Linked DNA regions of Posidoniimonas corsicana. The protein of the gene in region 1 interacts with the protein of each later gene in a pairwise test. Links are inferred from orthologs where the notes say so. Each region holds a gene or a part of one and is shown in the gene's direction. Other genes may lie near its edges. The genes, in order: KOR34_RS16425 and KOR34_RS17045.

What was found.
Region 2: the proteins of KOR34_RS16425 (region 1) and KOR34_RS17045 interact in binary tests that used the Escherichia coli proteins (3 or more experiments, as listed by UniProt). The link is inferred for Posidoniimonas corsicana from one-to-one orthologs.

Annotation. Positions count from the first base shown.
Region 1 is NZ_SIHJ01000002.1:73,235-79,475, reverse strand. The notes cover bases 1,196-4,021. They hold KOR34_RS16425 (diacylglycerol/lipid kinase family protein), read left to right. Parts: upstream 1,196-2,070; coding sequence 2,071-2,973; downstream 2,974-4,021. Other genes in these bases: KOR34_RS16415 (lysophospholipid acyltransferase family protein), read left to right, coding at 3,872-4,021; KOR34_RS16420 (metallophosphoesterase family protein), read right to left, coding at 2,992-3,825; KOR34_RS16430 (catalase), read left to right, coding at 1,196-1,969. In the rest of the region: more of KOR34_RS16430, read left to right, coding at 1-1,195; more of KOR34_RS16415, read left to right, coding at 4,022-4,612; KOR34_RS16410 (hypothetical protein), read left to right, coding at 4,695-5,210; KOR34_RS16405 (LysR family transcriptional regulator), read right to left, coding at 5,359-6,241. UniProt on the Escherichia coli protein: In vitro phosphorylates phosphatidylglycerol but not diacylglycerol; the in vivo substrate is unknown.
Region 2 is NZ_SIHJ01000002.1:234,325-240,598, reverse strand. Bases 1,384-4,242 are described here. They hold KOR34_RS17045 (citrate synthase), read left to right. Parts: upstream 1,384-2,099; coding sequence 2,100-3,386; downstream 3,387-4,242. Other genes in these bases: KOR34_RS17035 (hypothetical protein), read left to right, coding at 4,194-4,242; KOR34_RS17040 (hypothetical protein), read right to left, coding at 3,393-3,995; KOR34_RS17050 (hypothetical protein), read left to right, coding at 1,384-1,675. In the rest of the region: KOR34_RS17060 (serine/threonine-protein kinase), read left to right, coding at 1-636; KOR34_RS17055 (hypothetical protein), read right to left, coding at 659-862; more of KOR34_RS17050, read left to right, coding at 1,382-1,383; more of KOR34_RS17035, read left to right, coding at 4,243-4,826; KOR34_RS17030 (aldehyde dehydrogenase family protein), read left to right, coding at 4,965-6,274.

The DNA of each region.
Region 1 (6,241 bases):
CAACCAGGGGGTGGCGGTCAGCGACGATCAGAACACGCTGACGGTCGGACCCCGCGGGCCGCAGCTGCTGGAGGACCACCTGCTGCGTGAGAAGATCACGCACTTCGACCACGAGCGCATCCCGGAACGTGTGGTCCACGCCCGGGGCTACGGCGCCCACGGCTATTTCCAGGCCTACGAGTCGCACGCCAAGCTCACCAAGGCGGACTTCCTGCAGGACCCCGCGGTGCAGACGCCGGTGTTCGTGCGGTTCTCGACGGTCGCCGGCAGCGCGGGCTCGCCAGACGCGGCGCGGGACGTGCGCGGCTTCGCGGTGAAGTTCTACACCAGCGAGGGCAACTACGACCTGGTCGGCAACAACATCCCGGTGTTCTTCATCCAGGACGCCATCAAGTTCCCGGACCTGATCCACAGCGTCAAACCGGCGCCGGACCGCGACTTCCCCCAGGCGCAGTCCGCGCACGACACCTTCTGGGACTTCGTGTCGTTGATCCCCGAGAGCATGCACATGCTGATGTGGGTCATGTCGGACCGGGCCATCCCCCGCTCGTTCCGCATGATGGAGGGGTTCGGCGTGCACACCTTCCGGATGATCAACGAGCAGGGCGACGTCACGCTGGTCAAGTTCCACTGGCGGCCGAAGCTCGGCACGTTCTCGCTCGTCTGGGACGAGGCGGTCGTGATCAACGGCGCCGACCCCGACTTCCACCGCCGCGACCTGTGGAACGCGATCGAGTCGGGCGACTACCCGGAGTGGGAGCTGTGCGTGCAGGCCTTCACCGAGGAGGAGGCCGCGGGCTTCAACTTCGACGTGCTCGACCCCACCAAGCTGGTCCCCGAGGAGCTCGTGCCGCTCACCCCGCTCGGCAAGATGGTCCTCAACCGCAACGTGGACAACTTCTTCGCCGAGACCGAGCAGGTGGCGTTCTGCCCGTCGCACGTGGTGCCAGGCATCGACTTCTCGAACGACCCGCTGCTGCAGGGCCGGTTGTTCAGCTACCTCGACACCCAGCTCTCGCGGCTCGGCAGCCCCAACTTCCACCAGATCCCGATCAACCAGCCGAAGTGCCCGATCAGCAACTTCCAACGCGACGGTCACATGCAGACGTTCGTGCCGACCGGCCGGGTCGCCAACGAGCCCAACACCCTGGACGACGGAGCGCCGCGCGAGTGCCCCAAGACCGGCTTCTCCAGCGCACCCGTCCCCGAAGCGGGCGACAAGATGCGAACGCGGCCGGAGAGCTTCGCGGACCACTACACGCAGGCGAGGCAGTTCTACCGCTCGATGCTGGACGTGGAGCAGGAGCACATCGCCGGCGGCCTGGCGTTCGAGCTCGGCAAGTGCAAGGAGCTGAAGGTCCGCAAGCGGATGCTGGGCCACCTGAAGCTAATCGACGAGGGGCTGTGCGAGGACGTGTCGAAGAAGCTCGGCATGGTCGGCATGGCGGACGACATCAAGCCCGCCGCCCCGGTGCGCGACTCGGAACCATCGCCCGCGTTATCGCAATACAAGAAGGCGCCGCAGACGCTGATGGGCAAGAAGGTCGGCCTGCTGACCACCGACGGCGTCGACGCCAAATGGCTGGCGTCGCTGCAGAAGGCGGTCGAGGAGGAGGGCGCCACGCTGGCCATCATCGCCCCGGCCGCCGGCCCGTTCGCCGACAGCAGCGGCGGCGAGGTCACGCCCGACGACTTCCTCGACGGCGCCCCGTCGGCCCTGTTCGACTGCGTTGTCGTGGCGCCCACCGCGGACGACTCGGCCATGCTCGGCAAGCAGCAGGCGGCCGCCAACTGGCTGCGGATGGCCCACGGGCACCTCAAGGTGATCGGCTACACCAAGGCCGCCGAGTCGCTGCTCGACGACGCCGGCGTCCCGGCCGAGGCGGGGCAGGGCGTTGTGGCGGTGGACGGGGGCTTCGGCGACTTTATCGACTGGTCCAAGAAGCACCGGGTGTGGGACCGCCCGTAGCCTGTCCCGTAGCTTGCACAGCGGAAAGCTTGACCGGCGGCGCGCCGCCTGTCCTGATGCAGGGAGCCGTTTCTTTCTGAGACCCCCGAGTGCCACGCACGATGCCACAGCTCACCCGAACGCCGGTCTACGTCTTGCGGAACGCTGCGGCGGGTCCCGCGAACCCCGAGGACTTTTTGCCGCAGCAGCTCCAGCAGATGTTCGGCGAGGAGCTAGTGGTCGTCGAGACCCACACGCCGGAAGAGGGTGAGCAGGCGGTGCGCGAGGCGTGCGCCGAGGCCCGCATCATCGTCGTCGCCGGCGGGGACGGCACCATCAACTCGGTCATCAACACCATGATGCGTTGCGACCGCCGTCCCCCGTTGGGCCTCGTGCCCTTGGGCACCGGGAACAACCTGTGCCGCGCGTTGGGCGTGCCGCTCGACCCGCTGTCGGCGTACGCGGCGCTCGGGTCCGACCAGCGCGTGACCATCGACCTGGCCAGGGCGTCGTTCGCGGGGAGTGAGCGCTACTACGCCTGCGTGGCGAGCGGCGGAAACAGCGACCGAGTGATCGAGTGCCTGAAGCACGAGGAGAAGGCGGCCTGGGGCCCGTGGTGCTACCTCCGCAGCGCGTTGCCGGTGATGGCGGACCTGCAGGCCTACCACGTCAGCCTGGAGCACGACGACGGCGTGCTTGAAACGCCGCTCTGGAACATCATCGTGGCGAACGGCGCGTTCGCCGCCGGCGGGCTGCGGGTCGCGCCCCGCGCCAGCATGACCGACGGGCTGCTGGACGTGGTCGCGGTTCGCGACGGCACCCCGCTCGACCTGGCGGCCCTGAGCGCCGAGTTCTTCCTCGGCGACTACCTGGAGGACCAACGCGTCACGCACCTGCGGACCCGCCGGCTGCGGGTCGAGGCGCAGCCCGAGCTCCGTTTCCTGGCCGACGGCGAGATGCTCGTGGGGCAGCCGTTCGAGTTCGAGGCGGTCCCCGCCGCGATCGAGGTGGTAGTCCCCCGATAAGCGTGGTTCCGCGGTAAGCTACGCCGAGAGGTTGCGGTTTGGCCACCGCGGGAACCGGTGCGTGCTGATCGGCTCAAATCCGTCGGTGTCCGAGAAGTACATCCAGTGCGTAATCGTAATCGAGCGGTCGCTGACCTCCACCAGGTTGAACGAGTTCTTCTCGCGCTCGCGGGCGCGGCCCCGCCGCGACGTGGTGGTGCCCGACTGGCAGATAATGACGCCCCGCTGGCGCCGCGAGCCGGGGTAGATGTCCAGCGAGTTGCCGATGTACGCGCGGTGCAGGTGCCCGCCCATGATCAGGTCGACGCCCACCGACTCGAACCGGTCCATCGCCCGCTTGGCCCGCGGCATCACGTCGGTCTGCTCGTAGTCCGGCGCGGGGGCGAAGTGGTGGTGCGCCACCACGACGCGTAGCTCGCCGTCGCCGGCCCGCTGGAACTGCTCGGCGCAGTAGTCGAGCTGGTGGTTGCGGATCCGGCCGTTGGTGATCGCGTGGTAGGGCGCCGCCGAGTTGAGCGACACCACACACGCGCCCTCCACCCGCAGCACGCTGTCCAGCTCCTCGCTGATGTAGTGGCGGTAGTGCTTGTACGGCTCGGTCAGCCGCTCCCACACCCGGTAAAGCGGCACGTCGTGGTTGCCGGGCGTGACGACCTGCGGCGCCGCCGGCAGGTCGTCCAGGAACCGGCGGGCCGCCTGGTACTCCACCGGCTTAGCGCGCTGGGTAAAATCACCGCTCACCACCAGCACGCCGGGCCGCAGGTCGTGCGCGGCGCGGAGGGTCGCCTCGCCCACCTTCGGCAGGTAGTGCGGGCCGAAGTGAAGGTCCGAGATTTGCATTAGCGTGAGCATGGATCCTCGGGGTTGAGGTCGAACCACAGGTTTTTGAGAGGACGGGATGCAGGGCGCCTCCGCAAGCGACTACTTCGACCAGCCGGAGCAGCACCTGACCGACGAGCAGCGCCGCTGGCTCCGCCCGCTGGGGCCGGTGCGTTCGCGGTTGCGGCGGCTGTTTATCGCGATCAACCGCCGGCTGATGCGACTGCTGTTCCGGTTCACGGTCCGTGGCCTCGACCGGCTGCCGGCCGAGGGGCCATTGGTCATCGCCCCCAACCATACCAGCTCGCTGGACGGCGCGGCGCTGTTCGCCGCCCTTGACAACGCCACCCTCGACAAGACCCGCTGGGCCGGCCGGCGGGGCGCCGTGCTGCGGCACGCGGTGCGGCGGTTTTTTAATAGGTTAGCAAAAACGGTGCCTATCGAGCGTAAGGCCTCGGCGTTGGCGGCCGCGGCGGCCGTGCTCGAGCGCGACGAAAACCTAGTCTGGTTCCCCGAGGGCACCCGCACCATCGACGGCCGGCTCCAGGAGCTGAAGCCCGGCGTGGGGCTGCTGATGGTGCGTCTCGGCGTGCCGGTGGCGCCGGTCTGGCTGGAGGGCGCTTACTACGCGCTGCGGCCGCACACGCTGCGGCTGCGGCTGGGGTCGCCGATCGAGGTCCGCATCGGACGCCCCCTGGCGGCCGCCGATCTCGACCTCGACGGCCTGGACGACGAACAGCAGGTCAACCGCTGCATCGAGGAGCTCCGCCAGCGGCTCGAAGCGCTCCGCGATGGCCAAGAATCTTCCGATGGCGCGTAACAGCCCGCGGCGTGGTGCGTACTAGCGGGCGAGAGCACAGGGCGTGCTCGCCCCCACCCCCACGCACGAAGTGAGTTTCGCCATGTTGATCCTGATCGCCGTCGCCGGCCTGGTTGCCCTGCTGTCCCCCACTGCCGCCCTCGCGCAGAGCGGCTCGGTCTCGCTGGAGGAGGTGTACGGCGACCCCGTTTCGATCCCGCTGGCCGACGCGATGGACAGCATGTACGACTACGAGTTGTACATTGCCAAGCCGGGAACCGACGTCGCCTGGTACGTCGAGTACGCGTACGAGAACGGCAAGTACTGGTACAGCGGCGCGTTCGCCAGCTATGAGGACGCGCTGAAGTACCGCGACCGCCAGGACTGGAACGGCATCGACCCCTCCACGAACGACTGGGTCGATCCCGACAATCTGTTCACCACGACCATTTTCGAGGGCGTGAAGGAGCCCGACTGGCGCTACCACGAGACCTACGGCACGCTTGCCGAGGCCGAAGACGTGGCTGCGGAGTTCGAGGCGCTAGGGCTGCTAACCGAAATCCGTCGCGTATCGACGCTGCGGAGGGGGACCGCGGGTAAGACTACCGCACTGCGATAACGACCCGGTCAGGCCCCCACCAGCATCCAGCCCCTCAGGCTCAGCAGGAAACCGGCGGCCCCGTCTCAGGACGGCAGCCAACGGACTTCCAGCCGGGCCTGGGGGGCGATGCTTTTGCTAGTGGAGTCTTCGGTCCACCTGAGGCGGCTCAAGGCAGGCCGTCGGTCAGCCGGGCCTCGAACTCTGCGGCATACGACCGCAGGCGTTCCTTGAGCGCCCGCTGCAGCTTGCTCTCGAACCGGTAGGGGTTCCACAGCATCGCGATGGTGCGGTTGGGGACCTCGCCGGCCAGCGTGCGGTAGACCCGGTTGGGCGATTCGTCGAGCCGCCGCGCCATGGCCGGGATCATCGACACGCCGTGCCCCAACGACACCAGCTCCTGAACCGTGGTCAGTTGGCTGGTCCGCTCGACGGCCACCGGCTGGATCGACCGCTGCCGGCAGAACGACACCACGTTCTCCGTCAGGCAGTGGGCCTCGTCGAGCAGGATGAACGCACACGGCTCCACATCCTCCAGCGTCACCTCGGCCTTCGTGGCCAGCGGGTGGTCGGTGGCGGTGACCAACAGCAGCGGCTCGCTGAAGAGCGGCTCGGTCTGGAGGTACTTGGCAGAGATCGGCAGCGCCAGCACCGCCAAGTCGATCTCGCCGTCCTTGCACCGCTGCACCAGCTTGTCGGTGGTGTCTTCCTGCACAACCAGCATCGCATCGGGGTAGTCGTTGTGGAAGCACCGCAGGAAGTCTGGCAGGAAATACGGCGCCACGGTCGGGATCGAGGCAATCCGCAGCTGCCCGCTCTGCCCGTCGTCGGCGATCTGGGTCTTGGCGTCGTCCAGGATTTGCAGCACCTGCTTGGCGCGGGACTCCAGCAGCCGGCCCGCGTCGGTCAGCGCAATCGAACGCGTGCGACGCTCCAGCAGCGGCTGGCCGAACTCCTCCTCGAGCCGCTGGATTGAGCGGCTTAGCGTCGGCTGCGAGACGCCCAACTCCTCGCTGGCGTGGGTGATGTTCCCCCGTTCGGCCACACGCAGA
Region 2 (6,274 bases), 160 kb from region 1 along the record:
TGGACCGCGGTGGACCTGAGCGTGCTCCGCGACGGGCACGCCGCGACCCAGGAGCTGGACCAGCTGATGAAGCAGGCCAGCGCGCTGTCGCTGGGCCGCTCGCCCTGGGGGCGTCGCGTGGCGGTGGTGGCCGCGCTGCTGATGGCCGGCGGACTGGTCGGCATGGCGACCCAGCCCGCGCCGCTGTTGTCCAGCGAGCGCACGCTGATCGAAGAACGCGACGACGTGCTCAGCCAGCTCTACTTCGCCAAGCAGGTCGACACCGAGGCGGCCTGGAAAGCAGTGAAGACCTACTTCTCCGAAGACCTCGACGTCCGCCACGAGATGATGGCCGACCAGGGGCTGGCGCGTTTGTATCTGGGGCAGGGCCGCTACGAGGAGGCGCGCGACGTCTGCCTCCGCCTGTACGACATGGCCGGCGATTCCGACCCCTACGTGCGTCGCTTTGCGGCCGCCGGACTGACCGTTGCGTTTGTCGGCATGGAGTACTGGGACCAGGCCCGCGAGGCGGCCGGCCAGTTCCTGGCGGCCGACGACCTGATCGAGCTCGAGCAGCTCGAGCCACAGCTCTACCGGATGTTCAACGAGGCGCTCGAACGCCTCGACTCACAGGGCTCGACCCACGCCCAGCTGTAGCGCGGCGCGAGTTCTCCACCCGCTACGCCCCGGCGACCGCCTGGTCGCGGTCGCGCCGCCGCCGGCGACGCTTGCTGTACTTAGGGGCGGGCGGCGCGGTCGGCTGGCTCGAGAGCCGCTTGCGGCGGGCCTCCGACAGTTTGTCGCGCAGCATCGTGACTGCAATGAACGACCACACCGCCAAGAACGCGGCGCCGAGAATCGATTGCAGGATGTGGTACGACACGGGCGGCTCCGTAGGGATGGGTCGCGCAGCCTCCATGCGGCAATCGCTGGCAATCCATACTGTTGGTCGTTCATCGACAAGCGGGCCAGCAGCGGGTGAGGTGCGCCGCGGGCGCCGTTAAAGCCTCCACATCCCGCAAAGCCCCCTCACTGTCACCGTCTCCTCCCCGCCCAGCTTGCAGACTGCAAAGCCTCGCTCCTGCCGCACAAAAGTGGCTTTATTTCTTGGGTTTGTTGCTAGAAATCGGCCGCCGTAAATGTTAGGCTGGCGCCTGGTTGGTGAACGTTAGTTCAGTGTTTGGGCTGTGCTGAATGACCGGCGTGGCGGTGCGTTGCCTATCAGTTGTGACTACTGCGGCGCCGGCCGCCGCGCTCCGCAGATTGTCAGCGCAGCCGTGGCATCGCCTGTTGGGCGCCGATGGGCCGGGGCTCGAAGAACGCGACGAGGGACGCGATGAGGGGTAGCGGTTGTGGGCGGTGGTTGGTTTGTCCGAGTGGGACTTTCACAGCAGGGGGGGAGATGCTGCCTTATCCCGTGGTTTCGGAGATTGAGGATCTGCTTGGCGAGGGCCGCCTGTCGCGGCGGGCGATCGCCAGGCAGGTGGGCGTGAGCCGGTGGGCGGTCGACGCGGTTGCGACCGGCGTCCGCCGGTCAGGCGTAGCCGACGGCGACCCTGACGGGGGCCAGCCGGTCTACCTGCGTTGCCCCGGCTGCGGCATGCGGGTGGAGCTGCCGTGCGTGTACTGCCGCACGGTTGCCTACGTGTCCCGCGGCCGGTTGGGCGTGGCGCCTCGTGCTCGGCGGGCGGCGTAAGACGCGTTGCGGACGGAGCTAATCGGCGCAACCGGCGCCCCGGCTGGAGAATCCGCCTCATTCTGAGTCGGCGGGCGCCGCCGGGCCGCCGGCCGGGAGCAACGATTAGGCGGCTTTGCCACTTGGCCACGATACGGCGCGTCCGCTGGGCAGCGATGCCCCGGGCGCGCCGTTGAGGCCCGGCCCCGCCGCCGGTGTGTGGCGTCTCTTCAGCGGGCCGGAGCAACCCCCACAGCCGTGCGAAAACCCTTGCGCAGACGTCGTAGACAGGCGGAATGCGGCGCGGGGCGGCGGTCTGGACGATTGCTGATCAGCCACCAAACGGGTTACACTACCCGCTCCGCGGCGTCGGCCCTGGCGGCCGCCGCGGGCGCGGAGCAGATACTAGAGCGACAAATAAGGCGACACAGCGAAGGAGTTGTCGATGGGTGAGGTAGGTCGGCTGACCGTCAGCGAACAAGAGATTGACCTGCCCCTGATCCGAGGGACCGAGGGCGAAGAGGCGCTCGACATCTCTGCGCTGCGGAAGCAGACGGGGCTGGTCACTCTGGACGAGGGCTACGTCAACACCGGCTCAACGACCAGCGACATCACCTTCCTGGACGGCGAGCAGGGCATCCTGCGGTACCGGGGCTACCCGATCGAGGACCTGGCCGCCAAGTGCGACTTCGTCGAGGTCGCGTACCTGCTGATCTACGGCGAGCTGCCGACCGTCGCGCAGCTGGAAGACTTCCGCAACTCGCTGCGTCGGCACTCGCTGCTGCACGAGGACCTGCGGATCTTCTACGACGGCTTCCCGCGCGACGCGCACCCGATGGCCATCCTCAGCTCGGTGGTCGGCGCGCTCTCCACGTTCTACCAGGACCTCGTCAGCCTGACCGACCCGCAGGTGGTCGACACCACCATCCACCGGCTGCTGGCCAAGATCCCGACCATCGCGGCCTACTCGCACAAGAAGTCGATCGGCCAGCCGTTCGTCTACCCGGACAACTCGCTGTCGTACTGCGAGAACTTCCTGCAGATGATGTTCTCGGTTCCCAGCGAGCCGTACGAGATCGACCCCGACTTCGTCGAGGCGCTCAACCTGCTGTTGATCGTGCACGCCGACCACGAGCAGAACTGCAGCACCAGCACCGTCCGGATGGTAGGCAGCTCCGACGCCAACCTGTTCGCCAGCATCTCGGCCGGCATCTGCGCCCTGTGGGGCCCGCTGCACGGCGGCGCCAACGAGGCCTGCGTCGCGATGCTGGACCGCATCGTGGCCGACGGGGGCGACGTCAAGAAGTACGTCGACATGGCGAAGGACAAGGCCAACAACTTCCGCCTGATGGGCTTCGGCCACCGCGTCTACAAGAACTTCGACCCCCGCGCCCGCATCATCAAGGCGAGCTGCGAGAAGCTGCTGGCCAAGCGCGGCATCGAGGACCCGATGTTCGACGTCGCCAAGCAGCTGGCCGACACCGCGCTGTCCGACGAGTACTTCATAGAGCGCAAGCTCTACCCCAACGTCGACTTCTACTCCGGCGTCATCTACCGCGCTATCGGCATCCCGGTCGAGATGTTCACCGTGATGTTCGCCATCGGCCGCCTGCCGGGCTGGATCGCCCACTGGCTGGAGATGCGGCAGAGCCCCGGCAAGAAGATCTGCCGCCCGCGTCAGGTGTACACCGGGCCGCTGGAGCGGACCGTGGTGCCAATCGGCGAGCGGTAGTCGACGTCAGTCTGACTCCGGCTCGGCGTCGTCCAGCGGGTGACGCGACTCCTCCTCCGTGGGCCGCGTGGGGCTGCCCGTTGCTGTGAGCCGCGCGGCGAGCACCAGCCCCAGCAGCCCTATGCCGGCGATGCCGATCGCGTTGGCCGAGCCCTCTAGCGCCTCGAGCCGCGCGTAGAAGTCCTCGCGCAGCTTGAGCGCTTCGGACTGACGCTTTGCCCGCTCGCGGTACTCTTCGTTCGCCGCCTGCAGGGCGATCCGCAGCTCGTACGCCATGCTCAGTCGGCGTGACTGGGCCCGCTCGGTCATGTCCTGGCCGGCCGGGTCGTCGAAGCCCCGCGCGTAGGCCACAAACGTGACCGGCGACATCGCCGGGAACCACCACAAAGCCGCGCCGTAAGACAACGCGAACAGCGAGAACCCGAGCGCCATCGCCCGTGCGCGGCCCGCCAGCAGACAAGCCGCCAGCACCGCGTAGGCTGTGACCAGTCCGGTGAGCAGCCACAGGAACTGCTCCCAGAGCTTGCCCTGCTGGCTGCAGGCGGCCGCTGCCAGCGCCGCATAAGTAACGCCCAACAGCAGCCACTTAAGTGAAAACCCGTTCTGCATAGCTCCGAGGCCTCGCGGCGGTAGGGGGCAGCCCGCATCGTAGCACCTGCGGGTGTTAACAACCAAACCGGCGGCGCCGGCTGTTCCGGCCGAGGCCCGGTTGCGTTGATCGGCAAACACCCAGTTTGGTCATGCGACTTTCCGTCGGCGGGCTAGCTTTGCGTTGACCACCCGGGCCGAGAATTGAAAGGGACACCGATGCGGCGACGCCTGCTCCAGATGCTTTGTATCAGCCTGACTACCGCGTGTGCGCCGAGCGCCCAGGCGAGTGGCTACGAGGCCGCGCCGTCGGAGGTGGAGCTGACCATCGGCCGCACGAAGCACGTGCTGGTCGAGGGCGTGAGCAGCAATATCCAGGTGAACGGGCGGTCGGTCCCAGTGAAGGTCGAGCTGCAGCCCGCTCAGCGTCTGCACGTGGACAACTTCTCGTTTAGCTATCCGACGGGCTTCACGGTGCTCAACAGCGCAAGCGAGGGCGCCCCGACGTCCGCTTCGTGGATGCTCAAGGGCAGGACCTGCCAGATCACCATCCACCGCAAGGCGAAGGGCACCACGCTCAACTTCCTGGCGGACCACATGGCCGAGTTCTACGAGGGGCTCCCGGAGGTGTCCGACCTGAGCCGCAACACCACGCGGATGACCATCGGCCGCAAGAGCGTATCGGGGGTGCGGTTCCTGATGAAGACCCGCCGCGAAGGCGTCAGCTTCCAGGACTACTTCCAGCTGCCGACGCCGTCGTCGCAGTACAACTACTTCTTGGTGATCCACGCCAAGCCGGGCGACCAGTCCGAGCAGCAGGCCCGCACCATGATCGGCAGCACACTTCGGTAAGCTGGCGTACGGTAGGCGTCGGGCGGCCGCGGCCAGCTTGGCGGAGTGTTTCGCCCCGCCTAGGATGCCGGTAGAATGTGGCTGCGCCCCAGCGCAGGGGCGGCCCTCACTGTTCTCCCGCCTCTTACCGGTTCCCAGATGATCGAGCTGCCAGCTATCCGTTGGGGCGAGCCCTACGAGTCTCTCGACGTTGACCAGGTCTCGCACTTCTACACCGGCGAGCCGATCGCCAAGGTCCACACGGTCGGCTCCGGCATCGTCCGCCGAGACGCCAAGAAGGCCAAGCACGCCCGCCGGGCGCTGCAGGCGATGTCGCCGGCCGAGCTGATCGCCAGGTGCGCCGAGGCGGGCGAGCTGTTTGAGTCGGGCACGCTGGCCGTGGGCGACTCGCAGCAGACGCCCGCCGACTTTGTGCAGCAGCAGTCCGCCACCACCGGCATGCCGGTCAGCATGTGCGAGGCGAACGTCACGAAGAACGCGTTCGTGCTGAAGAACATGGAGCGGATCCTGGACTGCCTGACCCGCGGCCTGGACCTGAACATCCTGGCCCGCGGCTACGGCGAGGAGGGCCGCGGGGTGACCGTCAGCTACGCCGCGCAGTGCGACGCGCTGGGCGCCGTGCTGCCGAGCAACTCGCCGGGCGTGCACACGCTGTGGCTGCCGGTGATCGCGCTGCAGATGGGCCTGGTGCTGAAGCCGGGATCTTCGGAACCCTGGACGCCGTACCGGGTTTACTCCGCTATGGTCCAGGCCGGCATTCCCAGGGAGGCGTTCTGTTTGTACCCCGGCGCCGGCGCCGAGATCGGCGGCGCCATCCTGGCCAGCTGCCGCCGCAGCATGATCTTCGGCGGCCCCCAGACCATCGCGCAGTACGAGGGGAACCCCCGCGTGCAGCCGCACGGCCCGGGCTACAGCAAGATCCTCTTCGGCGACGACTGCGTCGACCAGTGGGAGCAGCACATCGACCTGATGGTCGACAGCGTGCTGAAGAATGGCGGCCGCAGCTGCATCAACTGCAGCAGCATCTACGCCTCGCGGCACACGCGTGAAATCGCCCAGGCGCTGGCGGAGCGGCTCGGCCCGGTCGAGGTGCTGCCGCCCGACGACCCGCAGTCGCAGCTCGCCGCGTTCACCATCCCCGGCGCGGCGCCAGCCATCTGGGGAGCGATCGAGGCCGACATCAACGACCCGCAAACCACGCACATGACCGAGGCCTACGGTGACCGCCTGGTGGAGAAGGACCCGGTCGCGTACCTCCGCCCGGTGGTGCTGCACTGCGACAGCCCCGACGCGCCCGCCGCCAACAAGGAGTATATGTTCCCGGCGGTCAGCGTGGTCGAGTGCCCGCAGGAGAAGATGCTAGACGCCATCGGCACGACGCTGATCGGCACCGCGATCACCAACGACGAGTCGTTCCGCGCCGACCTGATCGACTGCACCGACATCGA